Regions from separate parts of the Clostridium sp. Marseille-P299 genome, predicted to be linked through region 2. Evidence: predicted binding sites of a transcription regulator. Region 2 holds the regulator's gene; the other holds the start of a gene.

Region 1 (8,124 bases), 510 kb from region 2:
GTCAACTGCACATTTGACATTTCGTAAATCGTTCAGCGCATCAAAGATACGTATAATATCAATTCCATTTGCAATTGACTTTTGAACAAAATATTCTACAACATCATCTGCATAATGACGATAGCCTAAAAGATTTTGTCCACGTAATAACATCTGTAATTTTGTGTTCTTAAATCCGTTGCGTAAGATACGAAGTCGTTCCCATGGATCCTCTTTTAAGAATCTTAAGGATGCATCAAATGTAGCACCACCCCAACATTCTACCGCATGATATCCAACTTGATCCATCGTCTCAATAATTGGTAACATCTGCTGCGTAGTCATTCGGGTAGCAATTAATGACTGATGCGCATCACGTAATATAGTTTCGGTAATCTTTACCGGTTTTTTAGCATGCCCTGCCATTATTCTTCCTCCTTACTGTCAAAACACATCCGTTCCTTTAGTTTAATGTAGCTAATACCTCGCCAGACTCAACATTCGCTCCTACTGCTACATCTATACTAGCTACTATTCCATCGGTAGAAGCAACAATTTCGTTTTCCATTTTCATTGCTTCAAGAATAACAATAACATCACCACGTTTTACAGCTTGACCAACATTTACTTTAATGCCTAAAATCTTACCTGGCATTGGAGCATTTACCTTAATGGAACCTTGTGCACCAGAAGTTTGAGTTTGCGCTGGTGCCGATGTTGGAGCTGATGATTGCGCTGGTGCTACTACTGGTGCTTTTGTTGGAGCCGGTGCTACCCTTTGAGCAGGTGATACTTGACTTGGTGATTGCATTGGCGTTTGTGTTGTTTTTGCTGCACCAGTGAAACCTTCTTCAACGCTAACTTCATAAACATTTCCATTTACAGTAATCGTATAATTCTTCATCGATTGATTCCTCCTAAAATTTTAACTATGCATTTTGCCATCTAGTTTTATTTACTTTACGAATTGATCTAACATATAATCCATTGGTTGAAATAGTATTTCCATTTGCCTCTTCATATGCTTCTATTGCAGCTGTTATAACAGCAACTAATTCTAAATTATCTGCTAAGTTTATTTCTTCACTTACATTTTCTATTTCTATCTTATCCTCATGGCTGGCTGAAATTAATTCTGGTATGTTTTCAGCCCCACTTAATGCTCTATTTGCTTTTGTTAGATAACGAATAATTGATACAACTCCGCAGAGGAAAATAAATGCGATGCAAACAACTCCTACACCGATTGCAATATTTAACAATGTGTTTTTTATATTGTTATCTGAGCTAGTTGCCACTTTCGTTGTTAACAAAATGATTTGGTTCATACTCATTGTCTCACCTCATTCTATACTGTACCATGCTTTTTGCTTGGCCTAATTTCCCTCTTTGAAAACAACATTTCAAATGCATATACAATGTGTTGCCTAGCAGATTCACTGGAAATAATCGCATCCACATAACCACGCTTAGCTGCTGATGTCACGTCCTGTTGTAATGCTTTATATTCTGCAGCTTTTTCATGATGATTTACAGTATTCTCTGGATATATAATCTGTGCTGCTAACTCTGCATTCATTGTACCAATTTCAGCATGTTCTAACGCAAAAACCATATCTGCTCCAATATGCTTTGAATTCATTGTTATATACGCACTTCCGTACGCTTTTTTCGTAATTAAATTCACCTTAGGAACCGTTGCATTGGCAAATGCGTAAGTTAATTTTGCAGCTGCAACTGCAATCGATGCTTCATCCTTCATTGTTGCACTATAGCCAGTCACATTGGTAAGTGTTAATATCGGTATATTATAAGCATCACAGATTTTAACAAACTTCTCAGCTTTATAACATCCTGCACTTGTTAATGTGCCATCAAATCTAGCAATCTCTTTTCCTTCTCCATCTAAAATTTCACTACGATTGGCTATTGCCCCTATCGTCATGCCATTTAGACGAATAAAACCAGTTACCATTTCTTTCGCATATGCTTGCTTTACTTCCATAAAAAAGCCTTGATCTGAAATATCTTTAAGAGCTAATGTTGCATCTCCAAGTTTTTCTTCTAAGGATGGCAATAAACGATTCAAATCATCTAAACATTCCCCATAAGAAGCATCGTCTTCATTGTTTGAAGGTAAAATAGTAACCAAATTTCTAATATTATTAAGTACACTAATTTCATCTTCATAAGTAAAATCAACTACACCTGCCTCAGCCATATGAGAAGCAGACGCCGTATCACATCTATCTTGATTATTTCCTAGAATAGTATTAGGAGCATTGACAAATAATCTTGCATTCTTCTCTTCCATAAATACAAAATCACTTAAAGAGGCTGATACTGCTGAACCACCACCGCAGGTGCCAAATACAGCAGTTATTTGTGGAATTACACCAGACGCTAATACTTGTTTTAAGTATACTTCACCAAATCCTGCAAGTGCATCTGTTGCTTCTTGCAATCTTAATCCTGCACAGTCAATAAGACCAATAATAGGCGTTCCGACTTTAAGAGCTAGATCATATAAATGTGCAATTTTTTTCGCGTGCATTTCACCAATTGTTCCATTCATCGCTGCAACGTCTTGAGCATATACATAAACAGGATTACCATCAATAATGCCATATCCAGTAATAACGCCATCCGAAGGTACTTCCTTTTGTTGCAAATTAAAGTCAGTATTTCTTTTTGTAACCATAGCACCGACTTCAACAAAACTATTATTGTCTAACAAAGTAGTAATTCGTTCCTTAGCTGACAAATGTGCAGTATTACCCATTTTAAGCCCTCCATTATTTCTATAAAAATATGTGAAAACCAATTTTTTTCCAATTATAATTATAGTATCTTTTGGTCAAATATGCAATATATACCCATATTTTAATAAAAAAAATGCTATAAAATATACCGCAATTGATATATTTTATAGCACTATTCATATTAACCAAGAGAGTTATTAATAAGAATCAAATTCCTCCATAGAAAACACCTTACGAATATTCTCACTAGAGAAACCTTTTCGATACAAAGATGCAGAAATTTTTAATTTTTCCTCTTTTGTTATGGTACTTAAATCGCTACATTTTTTACTAACAATTTTACGTATTGCTACAATCTCAGCATCTTCACAGTCTTCCATGTTACCTTCCGATTCTTTTAACTCTTCATATGCCTGCTCGATTGTATCTTCGTAAATGCCTTTTGCATAAAGTCCCATACTTATTTGTTTCTTACTCTTTGTCATACGCTTTAATCGTATATAAGAAACTGCATATCTTACATCATCAATATAATGGAAACTTCTTACGTAATCCATTGTTTTATCAACAATATCCAGGGGATATGCTTCCTTTATTAAACGATCTTTTAGTTCCTTTTCCGTCCGATCCATATGTTGTAACAATTGTAGCGCTTTTAATTTAGCCCGATAAAATACCGTATTGTCTACAATATCCTGTAATTTCTCAGGTAATATCGTATCGTATTCCTTAAGACCAAATAAATCCACTTCTTTATTATACAGCCAAAAAGCATAGGCTTCGTCGATATAAACATTAGTTTTTTGCTTTCCTGCTGTTTCTAATTTCGTTATAATCATAATTTTTTGCTACACTACTCAGCCTTTACCTCTGCTTTTGCTTTATCGTTTGCTTTATCGTTTGCTTTTTCATTTACTTTTTCTTTATGTCCGTCTGAAAGATTATAAAATTCTCGAACTTTTCCTTCGATTTCTTCAAGAATCATAGGATTTTCTTTTAAGAATACTTTAGCATTCTCACGTCCTTGACCAATCTTAGCATCGTTGTATGCATACCAAGCACCACTCTTTACTACAATGCCTTCATTTGCTGCTAAATCAAGGATATCCCCTTCTCTTGAAATTCCTTTACCAAACATAATATCAAATTCTGCTTCCTTAAAAGGTGGAGCAATCTTATTCTTTACTACCTTAATACGTGTTCTATTACCAACAATTTCACCGCCAAGCTTTAAAGATTCAATTCTTCTAACATCAAGTCGAATAGAAGAATAGAACTTAAGTGCACGACCACCTGTTGTAGTTTCTGGGTTACCAAACATAACACCAACTTTTTCACGTAACTGGTTAATAAAGATAACGATACAGTTTGATTTGCTAATAACTGCTGTTAATTTACGTAAAGCTTGTGACATTAATCTAGCTTGTAAACCAACATGAGAATCACCCATATCACCATCAATTTCAGCTCTAGGAACTAATGCTGCTACGGAGTCAACAATAACGATATCTACGGCACCTGAACGAACCATAGTTTCTGTAATCTCAAGTGCTTGTTCCCCGTTATCTGGCTGTGAAATATATAAGTTGTCAATATCAACTCCAATATTCTTCGCATATACAGGATCAAGAGCATGCTCTGCATCGATAAATCCAGCAATTCCACCACGTTTTTGAACTTCAGCCACCATATGTAATGCAACTGTTGTCTTACCACTGGATTCTGGACCATATACTTCTATAATACGTCCTTTTGGTACTCCTCCAAGTCCTAAAGCAATATCAAGGCTTATGGAGCCAGTTGGAACTGTCTCTATGTTCATATGAGAACTTGTATCTCCAAGTTTCATTACGGAACCTTTTCCATACTGTTTTTCAATCTGCGCTAATGCAGATTCCAATGCTTTAATCTTCTCTTCGTTAGCCATTATTCGTCTCCTTCTATATTCCAAACAAATGTTCTATTTTTAATTACATCTTATCTTATTCTGTATTCTTTGTCAATACTTATCTGACGTACTTTATATGCATTTGTGGAACTCTCTTAATCTATTTCTCTCTTAATATCTAGTATAACAAGTAACGGTACGCATGTCCACATGTCATAAAAGCAATTTTTTTGGCTATTTTTTGTTAAAAAGCACAAGCATGTATGAATTAGAATATTTTGTATAAACTAATATTGAATTGGAAGCAATCTTTGTGCAACCATTTTATTATTTTCAAATAATATGAAACCAATAAGATTTAACTTAGAATAGGAAAGGAACAGGTATTTTTATGAACGATGATGATATTATCTGCACATGTTTTGATTTAACTGTAAAGGATATTAAAGACGCTATAAGCAATGGAGCAACTAGTCTTGAGGAAGTGGAAGAAGCTACACAAGCTGGAACATTGTGCGGAGCTTGTATTGGCGATTTAGAAACTCTTTTAAATGACATATTGAAGAAGTAAAAATATTGAACCAAGTTCAGAACTTATGAAATGGCAGTTGTAAATTATTTTACAGCTGCTTTTTTCGTTTCGCAGGACAACGAACTTTAGCTTGTATTTTAACAAACTAAAAACCACCAGCAAAAAAGTAAACCCCTTTGATTAGACAGAAATCTAATGAAAGAGGTTCACTTATCGCCAATAGCCTTAATTATTATTATTAAAACATATGAAACCTTTTACCTTAAGAAGTACCATGGTTTACATATAAATTATCTTACATATATATTATCTTACATATAAGTTATCTTAGATATAAATTTCTTAGATATAGTTTATCTTAGATATATGTATTTTTTGGCTGTACGACTTTTGGACAATAGCCTTTATCTTTTAATGCTTTTACAATCGCATTTTTATGCTCATGTCCAAAGGCTTCCATAGTTATTATTAATTCTACAGCAGTGTTACGGTTTATACTTACAAACTGATTATGCTCTAGACGGATTACATTTCCTTTTTCTTTTGCAATCACACTTGCAACATTAACCAATTCACCCGGTTTATCAGGTAATTGAACCGATACAGTAAATACTCTACCACGTTCAATCAAACCATGTTGAACAACAGAGGACATTGTAATAACATCCATATTACCACCACTTAGGATTGAAACTACTTTCTTTCCTTTGCAATTTAAATGCTTTAATGCTGCTACTGTTAATAGACCAGAATTTTCTACAACCATTTTATGATTTTCCATCATATCTAAAAAGTTTACGATTAATTCTCTATCATCAACCGTAATAATATCATCTACATTTTTTTGAATGTATGGAAAGATCAAGTCTCCTGGTGTCTTAACGGCTGTACCATCTGCAATTGTATCAATATTTGGTAAGGTAAGCACATGTCCTTTTTTGATTGATTCTTGCATGCAATTAGCGCCTTTTGGCTCAACTCCAATTACTTTAATATTAGGATTTAGCAATTTAGCTAATGTGGATACACCAGCTAATAAACCGCCTCCACCAACTGGAGCAAGAATGATGTCTACCGTTGGAAGTTCTTTAATAATTTCCATTGCAATCGTTCCTTGTCCAGTAGCAACGACCTCATCATTAAACGGGTGTATAAAGGTATATCCTTTTTCTTTTGCTAAATCCATTGCATACTGACAAGCTTCATCATAGACATTTCCATATAAAACAACTTCAGCACCGTAGCTTTTCGTACGATTTACTTTGATAAGAGGAGTTGTTGTTGGCATAACAATGATCGCCTTTGCATTATACATCTTTGCAGCATAGGCAACACCTTGTGCATGATTTCCAGCAGATGCTGTAATCAGACCCTTATCTCGTTCCTCTTGGGTTAAAGTACTAATTTTATAATAAGCACCTCTCACCTTATATGCACCTGTAAATTGCATATTTTCAGGTTTTAAGTAAACCTTATTCCCAGTTATATCAGAAAAGTAATCACTGTATATTAATTTAGTACGATTGGTTACTTTTATGACTGCTTCACTTGCTTCTTCAAATTTTTCCAATGTCATCATGTTACTAGTCTCCTTACGTAAAAGTTTTAGAAAATAATCCTTTCCATCTCTTCCACAGGTAGCTAACAACTGCCTCTCGAATCAACAGAAGGCTTTATACGTTGAATAATGCATCTATAAAGTCATTTGGATTAAATTTTTGTAAATCATCAATATGTTCTCCAACTCCAATATATTTCACTGGAATCTTGAGCTCAGATTGAATTGCTATAGCAATACCACCTTTTGCAGTACCATCAAGTTTAGTTAAAACGATACCATCGATTTTAGCTACTTCATTAAACTGCTTTGCCTGAGCTAGGGCATTTTGACCTGTTGTTCCATCAAGTACTACCAATGTTTCACGGTAAGCTTCTGGATATTCTCTTTCAATTACACGGTCAATCTTTCTAAGCTCATCCATAAGATTCTTCTTATTGTGAAGACGTCCTGCAGTATCGCATAGTAAAATATCTATATTACGGGATTTTGCAGCATTTACAGCATCGTAAATAACTGCTGCTGGATCAGCTCCCTCTTTTTGAGCAATAATATCAACTTTAGCACGATTTGCCCATTCAGTTAACTGTTCAATTGCTGCTGCACGGAACGTATCTGCTGCTGCAACCATGACTTTTTTACCATCATCTTTTAATTGACCTGCTAACTTACCAACGGATGTTGTTTTACCTACACCATTTACACCGATCAATAAAACAACTGATTTTTTATCTTCAAAATCATACGCATCTTCCGTTAAACTCATCTGCTCTTTCATACTAGCTTTTAAAAGTTCACGGCATTCGCTTGGCTCTTTAATTTTATTTTCTTTTACTTTTGCCTTTAAATTTTCGATAATTGAAGTTGTAGCATTTATACCTAAATCGGCCATAATTAGGATTTCTTCTAATTCTTCGTAAAAATCATCGTCAATATTAGAAGCACCAGTAAAAATTGACTCAATTCCTGATACAATACTATCTCTTGTTTTCGTTAAACCTGATGCTAAACGACTAAAAAAACCTTTTTTCTCACCCATATTAAACCTCCATGTGTCTATCAATATATTTCAACAACAAAGGCACTTTAACGAATAATCTTTCTAAAAGGCTTGTTATTCACTACTTTGCCAATGTTGTTATTCTTTCGATAAAGCTATCGATATCATCGAAAAATACATATGGTTTTCCATCGCCACTTTAGCATGTTACTATATCATAGTCTTTTAAAACCCATATGTCAACCGTTACATCCTTATTATCTTCATTTTCTTAAAAAATAAAGATGTAAATTCCAAAACTTTACTAAAAAATAATCTATTTCCACCTTATATACTAGTAGCATCAAAAACCTTAGGATATAGATATACTACTTATCTAACTCACCCTCGATAAGGTTAACAGAA
Region 2 (8,124 bases):
TAAAAGGTATTGAAGAAAAACCAATAGTATTTGAACGTGAATACTTCCCAGAAAACTTAACTCAAAGTGAGGAACCATATAGCGTAACATTTGATGAGGCTGAAAACGTTTATGTAGTGGAAGGCCCTAGAATTGAACGTATGTTAGGTTATACAAATATAGATTCTGAAAAAGGATTTGAATTCTTCCAACGTTTCCTTAAGGACAATGGAATTCTTGATGAATTAGAGGCTCTAGGCATTCAGGAAGGCGATACCGTTCGAATGTATGGTTTAGAGTTTGATTATTATAAATAAAGAGAAGAAAAGGATAAACGCTAAGGGTTATAGAACATTATAATCCTAGTAATATCTTTATATACTTCTTCAATTATTAAGATGTCGATAAGCGGCAACATGGAGGAAATATGACATTAACAAGCAAGCAAAGAGCATATTTAAAAGGTTTGGCAATGAACATTGATCCAATTTTTCAAGTTGGAAAATCAAGTGTTTCGCCAGAACTTACCAATGGGATTAGTGATGCATTAGAAGCAAGAGAATTGATTAAAATATCAGTATTGAAAAATTGTCTTGATGATCCTCGTGAGATTGCAAGTGTATTATCAGAGAGAACAAAATCTACTGTAGTACAAGTAATTGGTAAGAAAATAGTTTTATATCGTGAATCAAAAGATAAGAAAAAGATTGAACTTCCAAAAGCATAATAAAGTGGTACGGAGGTCTTATGAAAAAAGTTGGTATCATGGGCGGAACATTTAATCCGATACATTATGCCCATTTGATTTTAGCAGAGAGCGCTTATGAGCAGTATGATTTGGACGAAATTATATTTTTGCCATCCAATCAGCCTGCTTATAAGTCTTTGCGAGAAATTGTGTCCAATGAGCATAGAAAAAATATGATTCAATTAGCGATTGAAGATAATCCCCATTTTTCTTTTTCAACCGTGGAATTTGAACGAGAAGGAAATACGTATACTGCAGATACCTTACTTCAATTAACAAAAGAATACCCGGATGTCATGTTTTACTTTATTATCGGTGGGGATTCTTTGTTTCAATTAGAACATTGGAATCGGCCAGAAGTAGTTCTCTCTCTAGCGGAGATTTTAGCTGCTGGAAGAGGCGAAAAAACAGAGGATGAAATGTTAATTAAAATAGATGAACTGAATGAAAAATATCAATCTAATATACAGTTTTTAAAAGTACCTACCTTTGATATTTCTTCGAAAATGATTCGTAATCATTTGAAAAAAGGCAATTCAGTGAAGTATTTTCTACCAGAAAAAGTAATATCCTATATTAAAGAAAATAATTTATATAAATAGTTAACGTTTCAAGAATCGAGCCAAACCAATTAAGGGAGTTATATTATGAGCTTACTTAGTATAAGTGCACTGGATGAAATTCAAGAAAGTGTTTCAAGTGAAATTCCAAAGAAACGTTATTATCATACTTTAAGTGTGGCATATTTAGCGGTAGCACTTGCTATGTGCTATGGTGAAGATACAAGTAAAGCTATGGCTGCAGGTTTGTTACACGATATCGCAAAATATACTACTGGTGAAGAGGCTATAAGAGAATGTAGAGAAGCGAATCTTCCAGTTTCTGAAGTGGAAGAGAGAAATACATTTTTACTTCATAGTAAGTTAGGTGCTTATTATGCAGAGCATAAATATGGAATTACGGATTCTGACATTTTAGCTGCAATATCCAATCATACGACTGGAAGGCCTAATATGTCAACACTTGAAAAAATCGTATTTTTAGCAGACTATATTGAGATGCGAAGAAATCAACCAACAACTCCTAGCCTTGCTATTATTAGAGAAACCGCATTTAAACAGCTAGATTTAGCGGTTTTTTATGCACTTGACAATACCTTGCGATATTTATCGAGTACACAAAGGGAAATTGATCAATTAACAGTGACAACATATGAATATTATAAAAAGGAGTTGAATCTATAATGAATCAATCAAAAGAAATGGCATTATTAGCATATAATGCGCTTGAAGATAAAAAATCTGAAGATATTAGAGTAATTGAAATTGGAAATATCTCAGTTATTGCTGATTATTTTATTATTGCCAATGGTAATAGTTCTTCTCAAGTAACTGCCATGGTAGACGCAGTAGAAGAAGCACTTGGAAGAAAAGGTTTTGAACCAAAGAGAATTGAAGGTGTTCATTCTTCTGGATGGGTTTTAATGGACTACGGCGATGTAGTTGTTCACATCTTTTCTAAGGAAGATCGTTTATTCTATGATTTAGAAAGAATCTGGAGAGACGGTAATACTGTATCCTTAGAAGATTTAAAGAAATAATAGAGTAGAATGTGCAATAGAAAAAACTATATGAGTTTAGTTCCTATAGTTTAAGATAAAAGCTGCCATACGTGTAGATTACAGAATAAGAATCTATATGTATGGCAGCTTTTCGTTTAAAAGGTTTAAAACATACGAAATAAACCTATAACTTTACCTAATATTTGAACTTCAGTAACGATGATTGGGTCCATAAAATCATTCTCTGGTTGTAAACGATAATGATCCCCTTCTTTATAAAATGTTTTTACCGTTACAGAATCATCTAATAATGCAACTACAAAGTCACCATTGTTAGCATAAGTTTGCTTTTGTACAAGTATCTTATCGCCATTAAAGATACCTGCATTGATCATACTATCACCCTTTACACGTAACATAAAGGTTTCCTCGTTTGGCATATATTCGGTTGGAATAGGAAAGTACCCATCAATGTTTTCAACTGCTAAGATAGGTTGACCAGCAGTAACGGTACCTACAAGTGGTACATTAACAACTTCTCGACGTGAGATATTAAAATTATCATCGACAATTTCAATTGCTCTTGGTTTGGATGGATCACGTCTTATGTAACCATTCTTCTCAAGTGTTTCTAAATGAGAGTGAACTGATGATGTTGATTTTAAATGAACTGCTTCACAAATCTCTCTTACAGCAGGTGGGTATCCTCTATTTATAATTTGAGCTTTTAAATATTCAAGTATTTCTTTTTGTTTGGAACTTATCTTACCATAACTCATTTATCGTACCTCCGTTCGATTTTATATATTATATCATACCGTCAGGAAAAATGCAAAACTAATGTTCGGTATTTATAGTAAATTATTTATCTTGTTTTATGTAGATTTTAATAGAAGATATATAAAAATAATTCATAGAATGCCAGTATGTTTTAATAGTGTCTATTCAAATGCAAAGGTACAATAAATGAAATGAATTAGTAAAATATTAGTTTACCGGCGTATAGTTTATTTCAGAAGTTTCATCCGTTGCTGTTATTTTAAAGATAACGGGTCTAAGACCGTCGTTACAACTACAAATCGCCACACCTGGTTTATCAATCCAGTCTCCATAATAAAAGATATCACTGCCATGGGAAAGAGCGAATACATATTGGTACATAGCTTTCCACGCTTCGTCACATAATCCTTCCGGTTTTGCGTAATCTCCGTAGAAGACATCGCCTACCTTATGCATAGGACATTTACCTAAGCCTTTGCACCCATATTCTTCAGCTAATTCTTTGTCAAAGGTTGTTTTAAGTACTTCAATTTTACACTTTTTCATAATCTATTCTCCTTTACGATGTTATGCTTTTATTGTACAATAAGTTGAATTACAAAAAAAAGTACGCACTTTTTTGTCACATACTTACGAGAAGGGAAGTGTAAATATGAGTATGAAGGAATTTAAATCTATAAAAAAGCTAGATGACACACCATTTGGCTATACTCTATCTGTAATCGGTGGGAAATGGAAAATGGTTATATTATATTGGTTAATTGAAGTTCAACCAGTTCGATTTAATGAATTACAACGATTAATAGGCACGATATCCTATAAAACTTTAAGTGTACAATTAAAAGAATTGGAAGATGACGGAATCATAATAAGAAAAGAATATCCTCAAATCCCACCTAAGGTTGAATACTCCTTATCACCAAAGGGATTATCTTTATATCCAATTATGGAATCTATGTGCCAGTGGGGAGAGGCAAACAAGATGGGAGATTCTACAAAATAAGAGATTAAAACATAGATTAAAACATAGATTCAACGCATAGTTTAACATATATTAATAAAAGACAATAGACTACTATATAAAAAACCAAAATGTTCTTTAAGGATAAAGTGAACCCCTCTTGTTAGACAAAATCTAACGAAAGGGGTTTTTCTTGTGTAATCGTAATTTCTTGATTTTATGTTCGATATTACATAAGGCTGATATCATTCGTATAAAAAGTATAAGTAATACTTCTTAGCCTTGTAATCCATTTTCTTGACGCTCCATGTTTTCTACAACAATATCGTAGATATCGCCTAGAGTGGAGCAGTACTCCAATACCTTCCATGGGGAATTGGTATGAAAATGTATTTTTATCAAATCTTCATCTCCAACGACAAGTAAACAATCGCCTTCAAAATTTTGTGTAATATATTCATTGATTTTATCTTCCGAAAGATCATGACCTTCGATTAATAATTGAGTATCAAATTTAAATTCAAGCATAATTCCTCTCCTTATATTTAGTTTATTACTGTAGTTACGTAATATATGATGATTTTCTGTATGTAACAACAATTCTATTATACCAGTGTTTAACAAATTTGAAAGTATTTATTTTACTACCTCAATTTTCCTATTAACAAAAATATATATTGACAATCGAATGAATGTTCGATATAATTTAGAAAACATATGTTCGGGAATGTATGTTCGATAACAAAGGAGGTACTATTATGGTTCAGGTAAATCAAAGAAATAATACAATGGATAAAACGATAACATCACTAGAGGTGATTTTTAATCGAAAGGTATTTGGCTTTGTACTTATTGTTTCACTCGTTTTGTTATTATCATCTGTAATGTCACATAATGTTTTTGCTCAAAAATCAGGTGTAAGAAAAAAAACGGTTACATCAATATTAATAGAACCAGGCGATACTTTATGGAGTATTGCAACTAAATATTATACAGAAGAGTATGAAAGTATACCAGTTTACATAGAAGAGATTAAGAAAAGTAATAGATTGTATACCGAAGAAATTCATGCAGGAAAATACATTATTGTTCCTTATTATTATGATGTTAATTAAAAGAGGAAGATGTATTTATCTATCATCATATTAAATTCTATGTTTAATCAAATTTATAAAGATACTAATGAAGTTGTGTGAAAAATGTTATAATATATAAAATTTATATAATAATAGAAACAATATATTTTATAAAAATATAAGTGTTCAAATCCTGCAATTTAAGGTATAATAATCTTATTATACGATAAGGAGAGACTCAAAGAATGCTTAAAACTTTAAAAAAATATGGAAAAATTCTAATCTTGTTGTTTATATTATTTATCTTAACAGAGACAACATTTACGATAAATCGTTTGATTGAAAGAAACTTAGAGCAACAAGAAACAGATACCACATTAAAAAAATTGCAAGAAATGATTGATAAATCTGGTGCGAAAGAAAAGGGCTTAAATGAATATCAAGTTATTTGGGATTATGACCTTCGATTATTAAAGGAAAAGTATCCTGAAGATAATGCAATCTTATTTGAATATATCGATAAAGAAACGTGGAATTCAGAACTTGATACTTTAATCGATGATATTAGCAAAACATTATTAACAGACAACGAGATATTTGAGAGAGTTAAAGAAATTATTCCAGAGAAATTTCAATCCGATGCATTTGATGATTATTTATTATCCATTAAGGTTTTAAACCCTGATCTTTTCAATGAAAATAGTACAACCTAATAAATTTGATATATTTGGACTGTTGTGAATAAGCAACAGTCTTTTTTATTTGTAGAAAAATATCCATTGTATAAAAATGCTAAGATATTGGTCTGATTTATTTATTGATAGCGTCGTGTGTATGCTTGGACTGCGATTTGTTTCTGGTAATGTATATGAAGCTACAAAAAAAGTAAATGATCAATACAAATTAGTAGCATGATACAAATAAATCCAAAATACTACAAAAATAAAGAAAATGACCTATATTTAATAAAAGTATGACACATTTATAACACTTTTTTCAACTATTGTTAGATAGTAAACAAAAAGTTAAGATTAGCAATAGGTGAGTAAAATGAGAAAAAACTTTAAAAACTACAAAAGAATATGTACTTTATTAATCATGAGCTTATTGATTGGTTCAACTCCTGGGTCCGTAACTTATGGTGCGAATAGTCTTAAACTATATAGTTATGAAACCAAAAAAACAACTACATATAAAGATAAACAAATTTCATATGTAATTAATGGGAAAATAATCGATTTAGGCAATACGCCAGGAATTCTAAGTGACAATGGTGTTGCACTTGGCTCTTATATACATGTATTCCAAAAAACTTTAGGATTAAAATGTTCTTTGAACAAGTCTACAAAAAAGATAACCATATCCGATGGAGATACAACTCTTACGATGACCGTAGGAAGTAAAAAAGCATATGTAAATGGAAAGGCAGTCTCAATGAATGCAGCTCCTGTTACATATAAGTACGTTAGTGCGAATAAGGCATTAACTTTAGTACCAACTAGATTTGTTGCAGAGACATTTGGTTATAACTATAATTGGAATAGTTCAACGTCTACTGTTACGATTACAAAGCCATTAAAGCTTAATTATGACAACAAAGATGTTACTTATACTGGCGTAACAGGTAAGGTAGTCGTAGATGGAAAGAATATCAATGTAACGACACTTCCAACGATTCTTATTTCTAACACAGCAATGGTACAAGCATGGAAGGTCTTTGCACAGTCTATGGGAGTTACTTATAAGATTAATAATTCAACTAACGAAATTACATTTACCAAAGGAAATATCACAGTTGAAATGAAATTGGGTAGTACATCAGCAACAATCAATGGTACTGTAGTAGATTGTGGTGTGGCTCCAAGATATGTTACAAATTTAGATAATAATAAAGAATTTGTGTTAGTTCCTGGTCAGTTCCTTGCAAAAGCCCTTGGCTACGATTATTCATGGAGTGACAAAACCCAAACTTCTACAATAACAACAACAAGTTCTGTAGGTGAAAGTAGTAAAATAACTCCAACACCAACAGTAGCACCAACTTTAACGCCAACGCCAACACCTTCCACTGGTGGCTCTGGTAATTCAGGCTCAATTCCAGCTGAGAAAACAAATTATTTTACATGGAGTACAGAGGACAAATATAAAACGGAAGTAGATTTAGCTACGAAAGAAATAGAAAATTATAATGCAGAACAGACAATTACAACAGACTCAACAAATGATACAAGTATTTTAAGTATCTATCGTGATTCTTCAATTCAAGATGTATTTTACGAAACTTTTGTAGTGTCACTTCTTAATGCGCCATCTGCTGTAACTGCAACTAAAAAGGATGACAATATTACCTTAAGTATTAAGAATGCAATTATAAATGAACAAGCTTATTATGTAGATAGTCAACTTGTTTCTAGTGTATCTGTTTCAAGTGACAGCAGTACAAGCGATTTATCAGTTAATTTTAAATTAAATAACTCAGGTTACTTCTATACTATGAAGTTATCAGAGGATGGTACAAGTATTATTGTGACCGTTTATCCAAATTATTTAACAAAAGTAACTGGTGGAAAAGATACAACAGGAAGTGAATTTATATCATTAAATAGTATAAATGATATGAATGTAGAAGTTACTGATGATAATTATTATGTTTATTTAAATATGCCAGACGCTACTAGCACAATGGATGAAATGCAATATGCTACAGATTCCTCAACAGAAGTAAGTTTCGTATTCTTAGAAACTACATCAAAAAATTCTTCACAATTAGTCATTCAAAAGCCATTCGTTGGTGCAGAGTACAGCGTAAAGAAAGATAAAAATCAGTTCTATCTATCTTTTGAAGAAAATCAAACAAGTACAGTAGATTCTGATACAGTTGCCATTTCTCTACCATCTGGAGTAACAGCTAGCAGTATCAGTGATGAAGATCAATATTACAATAAACAAATCGTGATTAGCCTAAGTGGCAATTATGTGGATTACTATAAAGCAAATCCAATTATTACAAATCATGAAC

The links. The regulator LexA, encoded in region 2, represses DNA repair genes until DNA is damaged. The targets are predictions, from matches to a motif close to CNAACANNTGTTNG.
Region 1: a site for LexA is predicted at 4,690-4,703, ahead of recA (recombinase RecA). Genes of this name have one in related genera too.

The regions. Positions count from the first base shown of each region.
Region 1 is NZ_FJVE01000007.1:1,573,633-1,581,756, reverse strand. Features, by position in the region: gene BN4220_RS14780 (oxaloacetate decarboxylase subunit alpha) at 1-405, opposite strand, end outside; gene BN4220_RS14775 (biotin/lipoyl-containing protein) at 443-883, opposite strand; gene BN4220_RS14770 (OadG family protein) at 909-1,313, opposite strand; gene BN4220_RS14765 (acyl-CoA carboxylase subunit beta) at 1,328-2,761, opposite strand; gene BN4220_RS14760 (regulatory protein RecX) at 2,939-3,580, opposite strand; gene recA (recombinase RecA) at 3,595-4,668, opposite strand; gene BN4220_RS14750 ((2Fe-2S)-binding protein) at 5,021-5,200, shown strand; gene ilvA (threonine ammonia-lyase) at 5,520-6,740, opposite strand; gene ftsY (signal recognition particle-docking protein FtsY) at 6,835-7,758, opposite strand; gene smc (chromosome segregation protein SMC) at 8,088-8,124, opposite strand, start outside.
Region 2 is NZ_FJVE01000007.1:2,081,858-2,089,981, reverse strand. Features, by position in the region: gene obgE (GTPase ObgE) at 1-296, shown strand, start outside; gene yhbY (ribosome assembly RNA-binding protein YhbY) at 407-706, shown strand; gene nadD (nicotinate-nucleotide adenylyltransferase) at 727-1,329, shown strand; gene yqeK (bis(5'-nucleosyl)-tetraphosphatase (symmetrical) YqeK) at 1,375-1,971, shown strand; gene rsfS (ribosome silencing factor) at 1,971-2,327, shown strand; gene lexA (transcriptional repressor LexA) at 2,453-3,067, opposite strand; gene BN4220_RS17040 (TIGR04076 family protein) at 3,276-3,614, opposite strand; gene BN4220_RS17035 (winged helix-turn-helix transcriptional regulator) at 3,721-4,071, shown strand; gene BN4220_RS17030 (kinase to dihydroxyacetone kinase) at 4,306-4,557, opposite strand; gene BN4220_RS17025 (LysM peptidoglycan-binding domain-containing protein) at 4,788-5,144, shown strand; gene BN4220_RS17020 (hypothetical protein) at 5,351-5,818, shown strand; gene BN4220_RS17015 (N-acetylmuramoyl-L-alanine amidase) at 6,156-8,124, shown strand, end outside.